One region of the Priestia megaterium genome, then DNA from elsewhere that is predicted to be linked to it. Evidence: a T-box and tRNA genes for the amino acid it is inferred to sense, from the RefSeq annotation. Region 1 holds a T-box; the other holds one or more tRNA genes.
What was found. A T-box is a leader RNA that pairs with one kind of tRNA and senses whether it is charged. The one in region 1 lies ahead of trpS (tryptophan--tRNA ligase), so its partner is inferred to be a tRNA-Trp.
Positions count from the first base shown of each region.

Region 2: it encodes a tRNA-Trp, which carries the amino acid that the T-box ahead of trpS (tryptophan--tRNA ligase) is inferred to sense. The anticodon was not compared.

Region 1 is NZ_CP023317.1:673,327-681,997, reverse strand. It holds gene CEQ83_RS03580 (ABC transporter permease) at 1-566, opposite strand, end outside; gene CEQ83_RS03575 (ABC transporter permease) at 569-1,504, opposite strand; gene CEQ83_RS03570 (peptide ABC transporter substrate-binding protein) at 1,602-3,248, opposite strand; T-box leader at 3,915-4,119, shown strand; gene trpS (tryptophan--tRNA ligase) at 4,196-5,185, shown strand; gene CEQ83_RS03560 (YjbA family protein) at 5,215-5,964, opposite strand; gene CEQ83_RS03555 (hypothetical protein) at 5,993-6,151, opposite strand; gene opp4C (oligopeptide ABC transporter permease) at 6,264-7,178, opposite strand; gene opp4B (oligopeptide ABC transporter permease) at 7,190-8,155, opposite strand; gene opp4A (oligopeptide ABC transporter substrate-binding protein) at 8,184-8,671, opposite strand, start outside.
Region 2 is NZ_CP023317.1:2,166,633-2,175,303, reverse strand. It holds gene CEQ83_RS10935 (Na+/H+ antiporter NhaC family protein) at 1-633, opposite strand, end outside; tRNA gene CEQ83_RS10930 (tRNA-Gly) at 849-920, opposite strand; tRNA gene CEQ83_RS10925 (tRNA-Leu) at 941-1,022, opposite strand; tRNA gene CEQ83_RS10920 (tRNA-Trp) at 1,049-1,122, opposite strand; gene CEQ83_RS10915 (phospholipase D-like domain-containing protein) at 1,362-2,756, opposite strand; gene CEQ83_RS10910 (hypothetical protein) at 3,124-3,393, opposite strand; gene CEQ83_RS10905 (hypothetical protein) at 3,690-3,875, shown strand; gene CEQ83_RS10900 (GerAB/ArcD/ProY family transporter) at 3,898-5,019, shown strand; gene CEQ83_RS10895 (hypothetical protein) at 5,116-5,349, shown strand; gene CEQ83_RS10890 (GerAB/ArcD/ProY family transporter) at 5,375-6,502, shown strand; gene CEQ83_RS10885 (hypothetical protein) at 6,575-6,712, opposite strand; gene CEQ83_RS10880 (FAD-dependent oxidoreductase) at 6,841-8,175, opposite strand; gene CEQ83_RS10875 (YrvL family regulatory protein) at 8,416-8,671, opposite strand, start outside.

The DNA.
Region 1 (8,671 bases):
CGTACAATACGGGCCATGTTAATCCAGCCGGTAATGGTCATCGCCAAGATCATCGTGCCTAACCCTTGGCCAAGCATAACCATTAAAATAATAACCAGTAAAAGGTAAGGAACACCATATAAGATATCCGCAACACGCATCATTGTTTCATCCGTACGGCCGCCGCGGTATCCAGAGATGCTTCCCCAAACTACGCCGATGAATAAATCAATTAAAGCTGCTGCTAACCCGATAAATAATGAAATACGAGCGCCTTCCCACGTACGAGCAAACACATCGCGCCCTAATTCATCTGTGCCGAACCAGTGCTCAGAAGATGGTGCCTGATTGGCATTCAATAAATCATTGGTTGCATAATCGTATTTCACCATCAATGGACCAAATATCGCCATAAAAACAAGGAGAACCATTAGTACTACACCAAACATAGCAAGCTTATTTTTGCGAAAACGAATAAAAACATCTTGCCAGAACGAAAGACTCGGTTTTTCAATCTTTTCTGCTTGAGCATGGTCAATCCCTGCTGTTTCAAACATTTCTTTAGGAATTTTCGGAAGTTGCTGCATAGTTACTCTCCTTTCTTAGCACCTGTAAGTTTAATTCGAGGATCAATAAAGCCGTATGCAATATCTACAAGCAGGATACATACAAGTAGTAAAATACTGTAGAACACCGTTACGCCCATAATCGTTGTATAATCTCGGTTTGAGATACTGAGTACAAAGTGTGAACCTAATCCAGGGATACCAAATATTTTTTCAATAACAAAGCTACCCGTTAAAATCCCTGCTACTAAAGGTCCCATATAGGATACGACTGGAAGCATCGCATTTCGCATGGCGTGCTTAACTGTAATAACGCCTCTGCTTAAACCTTTTGCTTTCGCTGTACGAATATAATCATTGCTTAATACTTCAAGCATACTCGACCGAGTTAATCGTGCGATAAACGCCATAGGGGTTGAAGCAAGCGCGAGAGCTGGTAACACCGTGTGTGCCCAAGATTCCCAGCGTGCAACCGGAAAAATTTGTAGTTTCATAGCCAGAACGTATTGTAATACCGCTGCCATGATAAAACTTGGAACTGAGATTCCTAGAACTGCAATAACCATCGCCGTGTAATCTTGCCATTTATTATGTTTTAAAGCAGCAATAACACCTAGTACTACGCCAATAGCAATTGCTATTAAAATAGCTTCCATCCCTAGCATGAATGAAACAGGGAATCCGCCGTTAATCAAATCATTTACCGTTTGGCCTTTATATTTGAAAGATGGACCAAAATCCCACTTTAAAATTGATGTTAAGTAATCAAAGTACTGATGGTACCAAGGCTGATCTAAACCGTAATACTGATTTAGATTTTTTTGAATTTCAGGGGGAAGCTGCTTTTCTGATGTGAATGGACCTCCTGGAACAGCACGCATTAAGAAAAAGGTCGCTGTTACGATCAGCCATAATGATAGAAACATATAAATAAGTCGTTTTCCTATATATTTGAACACCCTGACACACCTCCATATTTTTACAAAATTCGCGCACAAGAAAGAAAAGTATATGGAGCACCAGGCCCCATATACCCTTTGTCATAATTGATGTTACTTACTCAAAATGAGCCCACTTAATCTGAATGTCTCCAAGACCAGACATCACAACATCTTTCAGCTGCTTGTCTTGTACCCAAGCATTTGTGTAGAAGTAGATTGGTGCCACTGGCATTTCATCCATGAAGATACCTTCTGCTTTTTTCAACATTGCCTGACGTTTTTTAGGATCTGTTTCTTTTTGAGAGTCAATTAATAACTTTTTATATTCTGGATTTTCCCAGTTTGTATCATTATTTCCGCCTTTTTTGTCACGGAATAACTCTAGGAAGTTGATTGGATCGTTAAAGTCTCCTAACCAGCCCATACGCCCAACTTGATAATCTCCTTGGTGTAACTTTTCAATGTAAACAGCCCACTCAGAGTTGTCTAACTGTACTTTAATACCAAGGTTTTTCTTCCACATATCTTGAACAGCTTGTGCAATTTTTGCATGTTTTTCATCCGTGTTGTATGACACCTTAATTGCTGGTAGTTCTGAAGCATCTTTAAGGCCCATTTCTTTCAAGCCTTTTTCTAAATATTCTTTTGCTTTTTTCACATCATTGTCTTTGAAGTAGCCTTTTTTGTTATCTTCAAACATTGTTGGTGGTACAGCCGCCATCGCTGGAACTGAACCGTCTTTTGTAATTTGTTCTGTAATACCTTTACGATCAATTGCATAAGCTAATGCTTTACGAATGTTCACATTGTCTAAAGGTTTTTGTTCTGTATTAAACTTGTACCAGTAAGTACCTGCAATCTCTTGAATGTTTAATGAACCGTCTTTCTTTAATTCAGGAAGTGCATCAGCTGGTAATTGACCGGTAGGCATACCCGCCCAGTCTAATTCACCGTTTTTGAACATTGAAAGTTCAGTGTTGTTATCATTGATCATGTACATTTCAACTTTTTTAAGTTTTACAGCATCTTTATCCCAATAGTTTTCATTAGGAACTAACTCAATTTTGTCGTTATGTTTCCAAGTTTTAAGCTTGAAAGGACCGTTTGACGTATAGTTTTCGCCTGCATTTGTGTACCATTTTTCATTTGATTCAGCAATTTTCGTATTCACTGGGAAGTACGTATAGAAAGCTGTTAATTCTAAGAAATATGGCGTTGGGTTTTCTAATGTTACCTCAAGCGTTTTATCATCTGTTGCTTTAACGGCAACATCATCTAATGAACCTTTTCCTTCATTAGCAGCCTGTGCATTTTTAACATAGTATAATTGATATGCATATTGAGATTCGTTTTTAGGATCTAACGCCCATTTCCATGCATATTCGAAATCTTTTGCTGTTACAGGGTCACCATTTGACCATTTTGCATCGTCGCGAATCGTAAACGTATATTTAGTTTGATCATCGCTGACCTTTACATCTTTCGCCATGGCATTTTCAGGTTTTCCATCTTTACCAATACGAGTTAAACCTTCAAATGTTTGTAATAATACGTTTGATGACGTTGAATCATTAGCTAAGCCTGGGTTCAGTGAGAAAGGCTCAGTTTTAATGTTTACGCGAAGCTCTTGCTCTTTTTTCTTGTCGCCGCCATCACTGCTAGCATTTTCACTGCCACCAGATTCTTTGTTAAATCCACATGCAGCTAAAAACAAGCTCATTACAAGCAGCAAACTGAAAAGAATTGACAACCTTTTCTTCATTGCGTGTTACCCCCTATTAAATTTTGTTTGTGTGGCAACCATATTTTTTTGATATGCACTAATTTCTTAATCCTCTTTCAATACAAAATAATCAGTTATTTTTTCACGTAGTAGAGTGCTAAAGACCTCACTGCAAAATTATTCTTCTACCCTATGAAACTGTCATCAATTGTTTACATGCTGTAAATCCAATGTATGCGCTTAATATGTAGAAGACTCATTCATTACAAAATTCGCTAATTGAAACAAAACATTGGCTATTTTGTTTTTTCTGAAAAATTAAGAAATTGTAATACCTTTGTAAAAAATATGTTTGTTACGCCTATTATAAATATTTTAAAAATTTATTGCAATACTATTATTTAATGGTATTTTTTTGTCATGAGGGAAAAAACCTTATCTTATAAGGATTGTGCCTACTTGTCAGACGTCTAAAATCTTTTTTGTAGTATAGGTATTACAATAGTATTACAAAGGCATTAGAAATACTAAATAAAAGATTTTTACCAAATCCTCCACCAAATTTTCATTAAGAAATGCTTTAATTAAAAGGTTCTTGTCTTTTTTTGCCGAAGAAAAATTCCAGTAAATTGTCTTATAAACCTTTTTAGCGATAAGATGTTTAAATTCCTGCTTTTTCGCGTTATAATAATGAATAACTATATAATTAAAGCTGTGAAAAAGAGTAGTATGCAGAATTTTCATTTTTAGAGAGTTTGTGGCTGGTGAGAACAAACATTGAAACCTGCAGAATGGACTTTGGAGCTTTCAAGTGCAAAGCTTGAACGTTGATCTCAACGTTACATGAATAAAGATAGTTCACAATAATGTGTGCTAATTAGGGTGGCAACGCGGTCCATTCGCCCCTAGCTTATGCTAGGAGCGGATGGGCCTTTTTATGTTGTATACGTAAACTAGCATCATATATGTGCAGATGAAAGGAAGATTTGATGAAAACAATTTTTTCAGGTATTCAACCAAGCGGTACAATCACTTTAGGCAACTACATTGGAGCGATGAAGCAATTTGTTGAACTTCAACATGACTATAACTGTCATTTTTGTATTGTAGATCAGCATGCAATTACAGCGCCTCAAGACCGTTTAGCACTTCGTAAAAACATTCGCAGCCTTGCTGCTCTGTATGTAGCAGTAGGAATTGATCCAGCAAAATCAACTTTATTTATTCAATCAGAAGTGCCCGCCCACACGGAAGCAGGATGGATGTTACAGTGCGTAGCGTATATCGGTGAACTTGAGCGTATGACTCAGTTTAAAGATAAGTCCGCTGGAAAAGAAGCAGTATCAGCAGGATTATTAACTTATCCTCCACTAATGGCAGCTGATATTCTTTTATACAACACCGATTTGGTGCCAGTTGGTGAAGATCAAAAGCAGCATTTAGAATTAACGCGTGACTTAGCTGAGCGCTTTAACAAAAAATACAATGATATCTTCACTATTCCTGAAGTACGTATTCCAAAAGTGGGCGCACGCGTCATGTCTCTTCAAGATCCTACGAAAAAAATGAGCAAGTCCGATCCAAACCAAAAAGCTTTTATTACGCTCTTGGATGACGCTAAAACGATTGAAAAGAAAATCAAAAGTGCCGTAACGGATTCAGAAGGTATTGTTCGCTACGATAAAGAAAATAAGCCAGGTATTTCAAACTTATTAAGCATTTATTCAATCCTAGCAAATAAATCAATCGAAGACATTGAAGCAATGTACGAAGGCAAAGGTTATGGTGACTTTAAAGCTGACACAGCTAAAGTAGTAGCTGAAGCACTTGCTCCAATTCAAGAAAGATATTATGAATTAGTTGATTCTAGCGAGTTAGATGATATTTTAGATCAAGGTGCCGATAAAGCAAATGCAACGGCTAATAAAATGCTTCGCAAAATGCGAAACGCAATGGGAATTGGCCGTAAACGTTAAAAAAAAACGACTGCTATGCAGTCGTTTTTTTAATTCACTTTTGGCTCTTGTTCAATTTCCCAAAGTTTTTCAAAGAAAGGTTGTCCTTTTACTAAGCGCTCGCATAATAATTTATGTTTCGGTGACCACCCTGACTTCGTTTCATCGTATAGCTGATTCCATACGTCTTGAAACGGCATCTCTTGAATGTCTTCGTATTTCGTTGGATTCCACTCTGTGTACCAGTAGCGGATTTGAGCTGTATTTTTTGTTGTATGTAGCTGATCAAGTGCCATAAATAACAGCTGTTTTAGCTGACGTTCTTTACGTGTTAGCCCTCTCATCGTTTCAGGAGACGGCGAAAGAATATGATGCTCTTTTTTAGTTAGCTCGTCTTCACTGAACTTATATTCTAGCTCTTCTTGATCCGCAATCATCTCATAAACTAACTGTTCTTGTCTTGGAATTAAGCGGCTTTTTCGAATTGGGATATGATAGCCCATCGTATCAATTGCTAAAATATTCGTTCCATCTGTAACAATAAAACAATATTCAACCTGCGTGCGCTCATGATTTTTCCGAATGTATGCTTTCTGATAGACATCTTGTAGTAGTTGTTGAGGTAGCTCGGAAAGATCATTTTCAATGTAATGAAATAAAAGCGGATTTACTTTTAATAACGGTGCTTGATCGAGCAGTTCTACACAATCGTCTTTTCTCCACTCATGGAAATGACACACATTATAACCGTTTTCTTCGCCTTCAAACCAATTAACCCATACATCATGAAGATATAGCATAATTTACCCCTCACTTACTATCTGTTTGTTATCCATCAGTATAGGCAGAGAAAGGAATTTTTATTCCAAATGATGTTATTTTTCTAAAAATTAATTGTAAAATACCTTCGTTTTTGGTTATTATGCAAATGCACTTATTTCGAAGCTCAGACATAACGCCAGTGCTAATGATTGCTACAGGCTTCATGAACTATATCCACCCCTATAAGCAGAAAAAATCCGAGTTTCTTCTATAGTAATAGGTTTGTCAGGAGGTCTGACAAACCTAAAAAAATCTATCACACTTTTGTGATAGATTTTTAACGAAGAGATTTTGGATTTAAAGCATCTTTTAATCCTTCACCAATGAAGTTGATAGCCAGGATCGTAAATGTAATAGCTAAACCTGGCGGAACCCACATCCAAGGCTTATTCTGCAGCACATCTGATTCCCTTGCTTCTGTCAGCATATTCCCCCAGCTCGGCGTATCAGCCGGCACGCCAAAACCGATAAAGCTAATCGCTGACTCAAACACGATAAGGATGGCCATCTGCAAACTGGCTTGAACCACAATCGTTGAAAACACATTTGGCAGCAAATGTTTGAAGATGATTTTAAACGGGCTGCACCCAATGGAAACAGCTGAAAGCACATATTCATTTTCTTTTTCAGCCAAGACTTTGCTTCGCACCAGCCGGGCCGTACTTCCCCAGCTTAGGAAGCTAACAACTAGGATGAGCGTCCAAACGCCTGAGATTTTTCCAATTAGAATTGTATTTAACACTACAACAAAAACAATGAGCGGAAAGTTTAAGACAAAGTCTGTAAAACGCATTAAGAATTGGTCCACTTTGCCTCCGTAATAACCCGCAATCGAACCAATAAGAGTTCCGATTAAAATAACGAGTGTTGTACAAGCAACTCCAATCAGTAACGAAGTTCTTCCTCCATACAATGTACGTGCAAATACGTCTCGACCATTTGTATCCGTTCCAAACCAATGCTCACTGGAAGGCGCTGCATTCATCGCCATATAGTCGATACGTGTAATATCTGCTTTTGTAAGCAGCGGTGCAAAAATGGCAAGAAGCGTAATCACAATCATGAAAGCTAAACTTATCATGGCTAGTTTATTTTTTACAAACTTCTTTCGCGCAATCGCCCATGGAGAAAGGTTTTTAGGAGCTTTCATATTCACTTCTGGCTGTACATCTTTTTTCGTTACAATTTCCATACTTTCTCCTCCTAATCCAAACGAATACGCGGATCTGCTACGCCGTATAACAAATCAGCAACCAGATTCCCAACCAATGTTAAAATTGAAAACAGCATTGTAAGCGACATCATAACTGAGTAGTCACGAGTTGCTACAGAGTCAACAAACAACTTTCCGATTCCTGGATACGTAAAGATTGTCTCTGTAATGATAGAACCGCTAATGATTGTTACAAGATCAAACCCTAAAAACGTAATAAGCGGAATCATTGAGTTGCGTAAGATATGAACATTATAAATTTTAGATTCTTTTGTTCCTTTTGCTCTGGCTGTGCGCACAAAATCTTTGCGACTGTTTTCAATAATATCATTACGCAAAAATTGGGTATACTGCGCGGTCGACATCAAGCCAAGAATCAGTGCAGGTAATATAACGTGATGAATTCTACTTTGAATAAATTCCCATGATCCCTCTTTTAATCCTACTTCAACAGAACCGCTAAACGGAAACCAGCCTAACTGAAAGGAAAATAAATAAATGCCTACGATCCCTGCGATAAACGATGGAACCGCTAATGCAAAGTAATTATATCCTGCAATAAAGTTATCTGCTAAGGTATACGGTTTTCTTCCTGCATACATACCTAAAATAAATGCAAACACATACGTAATCAAAAGCGAAGTCAAAGCTAAAAAGATCGTATTAGGCATACGCTCTAAAATAATATCTAATGTCGGTAACTTATGAGTTGTTGACTTTCCTAAATCTCCTTGTGCCACTCCCTTTACCCAGTTCCAATATTGAACGTAGATAGGATCGTTATATCCTAGCTTATCACGCATTTCCTCAATGTATTTTGGATCTGTATTACTGGGGTTGATTTCTCCCCCAAAAGGGTCCCCTGGCATCATTTTTGCCAGGGAAAACACAACAAAGGAGATCAGAATCAACATTGGAATCATCCCTAAAATACGTCTTAGTGAGTATTGCAGCATCGTTGACTCTCCTTTACATATAAAATACTTATTCCGTTACAGACCATTTCTCCGGATCTACAACTACCGTTGATGGATCTAGAGTTACGTTTTTCACACGCTTATTCACAGCATAAATATTGATATTTTCCCATAAAGGAAGTGCTGGCAGCTGCTCGTTAAAGAATTTTTGCCATTTTACATATACATCTTTACGGTGTTTATCATCAAATGATTTTTCACTCAAACCGTCTTTAAGCATTTCATCAGATTCCTTATTTACCCAACGGCCATAGTTCCATTCAGCATTAGAGCTCCATAATCCTGTAGGATCTGGATCTGAACCAGTGTCCCAAGAACCGAAGAACGCTTCTAACGCCTTATCGTCGTTATCTTTCATTTCATTGTACAAGTTAAATTCAACAAGTGAACCCGTTGCTAATTTTGTTTTAATACCAATATCATTCCATGCTTGCATAATAGCCTTCGCACGACCCTCGAAGTTGGCTGGACCAGCATAGTGACCAAATGAGATCG
Region 2 (8,671 bases), 1.5 Mb from region 1:
AAAGCTGAAATAAATCCCTACTAAAATAATCACAATCGAAAAGAAATTATAAGGAATGCTTTGAATAAACAAAGAATAAGCGTCTTGTTTTATGCCTTGATGATCAATTGCCATTTGAATGATTGAGACCATATATCCCACAAATGCCGTTGCCACGGGAATTAAGACGATAACAGGAGTAGCAGTTGTTTCAATAACAAACCCTAGCTCTGCTGTCGTCATTTTCACTTTTTTCAGCAGCGCTCTCATAATGGGCGCGATCGTCACAAAACGAAAGGTGGGAGCACTGAATGTTCCAATGGTTGAAACATAGGTTAAAATAAGAGCTTTTTTTCTTGTATCAATTCTTTCTGCAGCTGTTTCCACAAAACCTTTAACTCCTCCAGCCATCTTAATCATTCCGATAAGCCCTGAAAACGCGTATAAAAAGACAACGATTTCTATATTACTTTTATTTCTAAGAGCTTGTACAACGTAGTGAAGTAACTTTTCAACACCTCCGACAATCGAATGATCAATCAAATAAGCGCCTACTAATAAGCCTAAAAACAACCCTGGCAGCACTTGTTTGGTGAAAATAGCTATTGGAATAACAATTAAAAACGGTATAATTGAAAACCAACTAGATTCCATAGGACTCTCCCCTATCTTAAAAACCATATTAGACGTCTTCACGTATCGTTCATTAGCTTTTAATGTAACCCCAATAATATGTGTATATTCATGAAAGCAATACGTATAAGCAGCACTGATTGAATAAACTATTTCTAATTAAAAACAGCATAGTAAAAATCTTTATTTCTACAACAAAAAAAGCAGTTTGCACATGCAAACTGCTTTTGAAAAGAAGCGGAAGACGAGGTTCGAACTCGCGACCCCCACCTTGGCAAGGTGGTGTTCTACCACTGAACTACTTCCGCGCAATATATAAAAGTAAAGATGCGGGTGAAGGGACTTGAACCCCCACGTCATAAGACACTAGATCCTAAGTCTAGCGCGTCTGCCAATTCCGCCACACCCGCGTGTGAATTGAAAAATAACTCCAAAATGGCAGGGGCAGTAGGAATCGAACCCACACTGACGGTTTTGGAGACCGTAGTTCTACCTTTAAACTATGCCCCTAGAAATGATTTCTTCAAAAGAACCTCGTTTATTGACGACGCTATATTATAATAAAACATATATGGAATTTCGTCAATAGGTCTTTTTATGAATCATGACTAGTACTGGCGACTTCAAAAAAACTGTGAGGCATATCACAGCTTTTCACACTTCCCACCACCAGTTGCAGCACCTTTTATCCTCTACCATTTATTTTTATAAGCTTTCTGCAAAAGCACTTTTTCAGGAAAAGTGCAGAACTATACAAAATGTCTCCAAAATCGCGTGAAGACTGAAAGAATATGGAGGAGTGCAGATTTTACAGGAGGCACGTTTTTTTGAGAATCCGTATTAAAACCCACAGGTTCCCCCTCATTTCCCACAAGCGTACTGTGAGAAATTTTAGTTTCAATAGCCCCTGTTAGCTCGGCTGCAAATTCTTCACTATCTATCATAACCATAGATTCAGTATTTAAAAATACAGAACGTGAATCTAAGTTAAAAGAACCAACTGCGCTCAAACGCTGGTCGTAAACAACGGATTTCCCGTGAATGGAATAAGGCTGTTGATATTCATAAAGCTTTGAAGCCGCTTTTATGACGCGGTTTTTCACTCCTAAGTATGCAGAAAAAGCCATAGCATTCGGAGTGGACGTAATAGAATTCGTTAAAATAATTCTTTGCACTTTAGATTTTACTGACTTATCTATATACTGTTCCATCTCTTTTGTTGGTACAATATAAGGACTTTGAACGACAATGGATTTTTCAGCTTGCTCAGAAAGCTTAATAAACGTTTTCCATATAAAAGGGCTTTTATTCATTCTTTGAATAGGATTTGCAATAAAAGAAACCTTTCTTGTAGGCATCGTTGATTCTCTCCATACAATATAAGGATGGACAAAGGGTTCGTTTGCTTTTTTGGCCTCTTCGTATTGATCTATTAACAATTTCTTTCCTGAAAGGCCACGAAATTGTTTAGTTTTCTTAAGCTTTGGAAAAGCTTTGCGCGTATACGGGTGGTTCCATAATTTCTCTACATACTTCTCCATTGAGAGAATGACACTATTACTTTCTTGCTTTGTATTATAAATCAGCACATCACGGTCATAGACAAAATTTTTATCCGGTTGACTGGCCAAGTATTTATCTCCGATATTTCGTCCTCCACTAATACCTAATTGGCCATCGACTACTATTATTTTATCGTGAAGACGGTTATGCCATGTCCAAGGTTTAAGAATAGTAAAGGGCTCATAGTACTTTAATTCAATATTATTGTGGAAAGCTAGAGCATAAAGAACATTTTTTCTCTTGCCTTTTAGCCCATGAGAGATCCCGTCTAACAGCACTCGAATACGTATACCTCGGTCCGCAGCTTCGAATAAAGCACCCATAAGTAAATCCGACGAACGACCTTTGCCGATGGAAAAGTACGCAATATCGATTGTATGCCTCGCTTCTTGAATCATCTGCATCCGAACAAGCCCTGAAAAATAACCGTTTTCCAAAAGCATAACACGGTCTGTGGATTCTTTCTTTCCGTAAAAATTCTCAGTATTCATTACTTTTAAGTCTTTTCCCTTGTGCAAAGGGACATAAAACAGTACCACTGCAGTTACGAATACATATATGAAGTACAATACGACAATCATTATTAGTATATTTATTAGCATGTTTCCTGTCACAATCCCTTTCCATTCTTATCGTTCTGTTTTTATTAGGATTCTTACTTTTTTAACTTCTATACCTTTTAAAATAAGAATGGAACGATGGATTATTTGTTACACTACTGTTGATTTCCGTGCAAGCCTTCGCTTCCGCTCCTGCAGGGTCTCACCTATTCTGTTTTCCCTATAGGAGCCTTCGCCTTGCCCTCCAAACAACTGCTAAAAGCCATTATATACACGAAACCTACATTCACTCTGCCAATAAAAAAAAGCAGAAGTTCATTATCTTCTGCTTTTGCAATTTATACTCTATTGTGAACCTGCTGTAAGTCTAAGTAAAACAGCTACTCTTTTATTGATTAAGGTCGTTTTCCATATCTTTTATGTCTTGCTGAAACTCAGTTAAACGCTGACGCTGTGTTTCAGAAGCATTTTCAAGCGCATTTTCGATTTGCTGAGAGGCTTCGTTCACTTCACCTATCGCTTGCTTCGCTTCATGTCCATACGATGCATCATTTTTAGCTTCATTTGCCTGTTCATATGCATCTACTGCTTCTTTATGCCCCTGCTGTGCTGCTTGAAATGATTGTTGTTTATCTTTGTTATATGGGAATTTTTTCATCATAGTGCTCCTTTCCATTTGTTCACTCTATAGTGTGGCATTTTTCCACTTATTCATACGACGTTTCGATAGGTTGAAGCTGCGTAAATATTCCGCATAACAAATTCCTTTATTATTTAAGAGCGTCCAATGATATCTTTTATCCCTTGAAATACTTTCTATATTTTACATAAATGTATAATCACTTTCTTTAGCGGACATCATACGAATAGCCTATTTGAACGTCAAAATATATTGGGGTTGACTGCATGCACTTGTTTCTTTCCTTTTTGATCATTTGTGCAGGGATTATATGGATGGAAATAAAAAGATTACCTCAACACTCTCATAAAAAAGAACGGAAAATTTTTATTGTATTCATGACAATCAGTATCATGATCGCTCTTGCAAAAATCTTTCGGCTGCCTCTACCGAACCCTTCTGATTGGGTAGAAGCAATGTTTCAGCCTTTAAGTCACTTATTATTCCGTTGGATCACTTAATTCGTGTATATGGCAAAAGGATGTGCTCATTTTGCTTAATGAAATCAATATTTCGGCTGCGCAATTTCGCAAGCTAGTAACTTTATATAGCATCGGAAGCACAATTATTGTTGTGCCTGCTGCTATTACGGCTGATGCTCATCAAGACGCCTGGATTGCAGCACTTTTCGGTGTAGCATCAGGAATTGGCTTAGTTTTGCTTTTTACCTCACTAGGAAAAATGTTTCCAACGCTTACGCTGATGGAAATGAACGAAAAAATTTTAGGTAAACTGTTTGGAAAGATTGTTTCTGCTGTTTTTGTATTATCCAATTTGTTTATCAGCAGTCAAGTTCTTTACTATGTAGGGAATTTTCTCACTACACAAATTCTTCCCTACACGCCGCTTACAGCCATCCACATTGCGTTTATGAGTGTGGTTATCGTAGGAGTACGCCTAGGAATAGAAGTTATTGCACGAAGTGCCGAGATTTTATTCCCTTGGTTTGTCGGATTGTTCGGACTTCTGATTTTGTCTATGATTCCGCAAATTAAAATAGAGCATATTCAGCCTGTGTTCGAAATACATCCAAAAGCTTTTATTCGGGCTGTTTTAACGTTTTTAAGCATGAGTTCTTTGACTTATACGATTCTGCTTATGATTTTCCCTTCCCATACACCAGACACAAAAAAGTCCACTCAATCTTTTTATATAGGGAATATAGCCGGTGGACTAGTGATGGTTACGTTAATCTTACTCGGAATTTTAGTGCTTGGTCCTTATTACTCCCAAATCACCATGTTTCCAAGCTATGAATTAGGAAGAAGAATTGATGTAGGAAACTTTCTTCAAGGAATTGAAGTAGTCATTGCTATTTTGTGGTTTATTACTCTCTTTTTTAAGCTTTGCATTTACTTTTACGCTACTCTTTTGGGGTTTGCCAATGTATTTCATATAAAGGACTACAAGCTATTTTCTTTTCCAGTCGCACTCATCATGATTACACTTTCCCTTATTGTGTATCCAAGCGTTTCTTATCAAAAAGATTGGGATACAAAAACGTGGATTCCCTACAGCTTACTTGTAGGCATCTTATATCCGCTTTTCCTTTTAATTGCAGGATTTATTCAAAACAAAAAGCAGCATTCTTCTAACAGCGACTAAAAAATCAAAAACCTTTAATAGAGAATGCACCTTCAGTATAAGTAGTTATTTTTCTGGAAAATATAACATTAATTATTCATGTATAGGAGCTAGTCTATGCTAGGGGTATTCGGGTTACTTATTGTTTGCACGCTCGTCATTTGGTTTGAAGTACCTAACTTACGGCAAAAAAAAGCGAAGAAAGAATTATGGCTATTCTACACAGTTCTTGTAATTGGAACGTCCGTAAGCATCTGTAAAGCACTGGGTTTGTATGTTCCAAATCCTTCTGATTTATCAGCTGCTATCTTTAGACCAATCAGCATATTTTTACTTCATTTATTATCTTAATACGTAAGACGAGGAAGTGAATACCGTGAAACCTGTAGTTAAAATTTCAACGATTCAATTTCGCATGCTCGTCATGCTTTATACAATTGGAAGCACAATTGTTATTGCTCCAGCGGCTATGACTGTTGATTCTAAGCAAACCGCTTGGATTCCGGCTATCCTTGGAGTAGCATGCGGATTTGTATTAGTGAAAGTATATATAGCTCTCGGACTTTTATTTAAAGATAAAAATCTGGTAGAAATCAATGATGTAGTATTTGGAAAATATCTAGGAAAAGGTGTATCTTGTTTATTTGTCCTATCTACTGTCATAACGTGCAGCCGCATTGTATACTACGTCGGAAGTTTTTTAAATACCCATATTATGATGGAAACGCCGCTGCTTGCTATTCACATTATTTTTATGCTTGTGGTTGTTTTCGGGGCAAGACTCGGGCTAGAAACAATTGCACGCTGCTGTGAAATCTTTTTCCCGTGGTTTGTTGGCCTTCTCGGGATTTTTATTTTTTCACTAACTCCTCAAATGAAACTTGAAAATCTTATGCCTTTAATGGACATTCACTTAAAGCCGCTGACTCATTCGGTTCTTATCTTTCTTAGCATTACTTATTTTACTTTTGCTCCTTTGATGATGATTTTCCCCCTTCATTTAAGAAAACCTGAAAAAGGAGCTAAAGCTTTAATGAGCGGCAGCCTGCTAGGTGGATTTATTATGGTAATTGTTATTTTTTCTTGTATAATCGTTATTGGTTCTTATCATTCTTCAACTACCATGTTTCCCGTATATGAAATGGCTAAGCGAATTGAGGTGGGAAATTTTTTGCAAGGAATCGAGGTAATTATTGCCATTATATGGTTTCTTACTCTTTTCTTTAAAGTTTCTCTTTATTTTCATGCTTCCATCGCTGGACTTTGTCATATTTTTAACATCAATGAAACTCGATTTCTAACGTTACCGATGGGATTAATTGTTACGACTTTTTCCATTATTGTGTACCCAACCATTACCTATCAAAAAACATGGTTAGCCGAAACGTGGATTCCCTATAGTTTTTTGATGGGAGCTTTATATCCTTTTATTCTTCTTATCATAGGATGGATTCGTTTTAAACCAGCTAAAATAAAAATAAAAAAGATAATAAAATCCACATAAAAAAAGGTTGAGACATAACGAAATAAATCCAATCGAAAGACGAACAAATGAGATACATGAGCTCTGGACTGCTTATGACACGGCAATTGATTTCCGTGCAAGGCTTCGCTTTCCGCAGGCGGCCGCTGAGCCTCCTCGTCGCTTTCGCTCCTGCGGGGTCTCACCTGTTCCGCTTTTCCCGCAGGAGTCTTCGCCTTGCCCTCCAATCAATTGCTAGAAGGAACGAAACAAATAAAACGATGTACACCATCACAAAAAAAGCGAACCACTCATCGAACAGGTTGATGAATGGTTCGTTTTTTACTTGGACTCAACTACTTTTGTCCCAGCCTCTTTTTTTATGCTTGAAGCGCTTGAAGCCCTGCTTGGTTTAAGAAATGCCAAGGCTTATTAAAGTGGGGTTGAAAGAAAAAGTCCATAAAGCCAAGCTCATCGATCGTCATTTCCTGCTGTACGCATACGGACAATGTATTAATTGCTTGAGTAGCATCAATTTTAGAAATAACCTGTGCACCTACAATTCGTCTCGTTTCTTCTTCATATACTACTTTTAACGTAATATTTTCGTACGTTGGCATGAATTCTGGTCGGTTATTTTCTGATATTGTGATACTTTTCACATTCATATCAAAAAGAGAAGCCGCTGTTTCAGTTATGCCGGTAGATGCAACATTGTAATCATAAATATGCAAGCCTGATGTTCCTTGTGTTCCCATATACTTGATCGTCGGTTTAACAAGGTTTTGAGCAACTAATGTTCCCATTCTAACCGCATTTGTAGCAAGCGGAATATAGGCATGTTTCTTAATCGGATTGTAGTAAATCGCACAGCTATCTCCGGCCGCAAATATATCTTTTTTGCTTGTTTGCATATATTCATCAACCACAATTGCGCCGTTTGGAAGCATGTCTACCTGCCCTTTTACTAAGTCTGTGTTTGGACGAAAGCCAACACACAAAATAACAAGATCCGCTTCATATTCACCTGCAGTTGTCACTACTTTTTCAACAGATCCATCGCTGCCTGCAAATTTAGTAACCGCTTGGTTTAATGCTAATGTAACTCCCCGCTTTTTAAATTCCGTTTCCATCAAGCTTGTAAACTCTGGATCAAGATATTTATTTAAAATACGATCAGCACTATCAATGAACGTGACTTCTTTTCCATACACTTCAAAGGCTTCTACTAATTCTGCACCAATATAACCCGCACCAATTACGGCGATTTTTTTTGCTTGTTTTGCTTTTTCGATAATGTGATTAGCATGCTGATAGTTTTTACAAAGCACAACATTATTTAAATCGATGCCTTCAAGGTTTGGAATAATCGGCCATGATCCAGTTGTCATCACTAATTTATCAAATGTATCTTCAAATTCTTCGTTTGTTTCTAAGTTTCGCACCGCTATTTTTTTGTCTTCTGTATCAATATTCGTCACTTCGTGTTTCATTTTCATATTTACACCCATCTCTTGCAATTCAGACGGTGAAGAGTAAAATAAACCATTTGCATCTTTTACGACCCCGCCTACATAGAGCGCAATTCCACAAGACAAAAATGAAACATTATCATTTCGCTCATAAACTGTAATTTTAGCTTCTGGATAAAGTTCTGCCATATTTTTTACTGCTGCTGTTCCTGCATGTGTACACCCTACTACTGCAATTTTCATAGATGATATCCCCCTTAGGATTATAGAAAATATAATTTGTGAAGTTTTTCACATATATTGTGAAATGTTTCACATATCTTTTACAATTCTTATTATACAAACATGTTTGTTCTTTTTCAAGATATATGTGAAAAAAATCACATACTTTTTTAAAAAAATATGTTACAGGGTTCTTTAAATAGCATTGAAGCTTGATATGATGCACTTTTTTTGTTGATGCGCTGCTGATGAACAATTTCATCAGCTTGTTTTTTCACGTAGAAACTCACTATCCAATGCACTCTCTAACAAAAAAAATAAACCGGATAAAATAATCATCGCTAAAATAGATACACGGATTCCGCTTACAAGCAAGTCTGCTATATAAACCGATAGAAAAGTAAAAAATATGTCCACAAAAGCCGCAGATGCTACAAATAATACTCTGTTCATCCTAGCATTCTTCATTAAAAAAATAAGCGCCTTTGAAAAAAGCTCTGTGAAAGAGCCAAACACA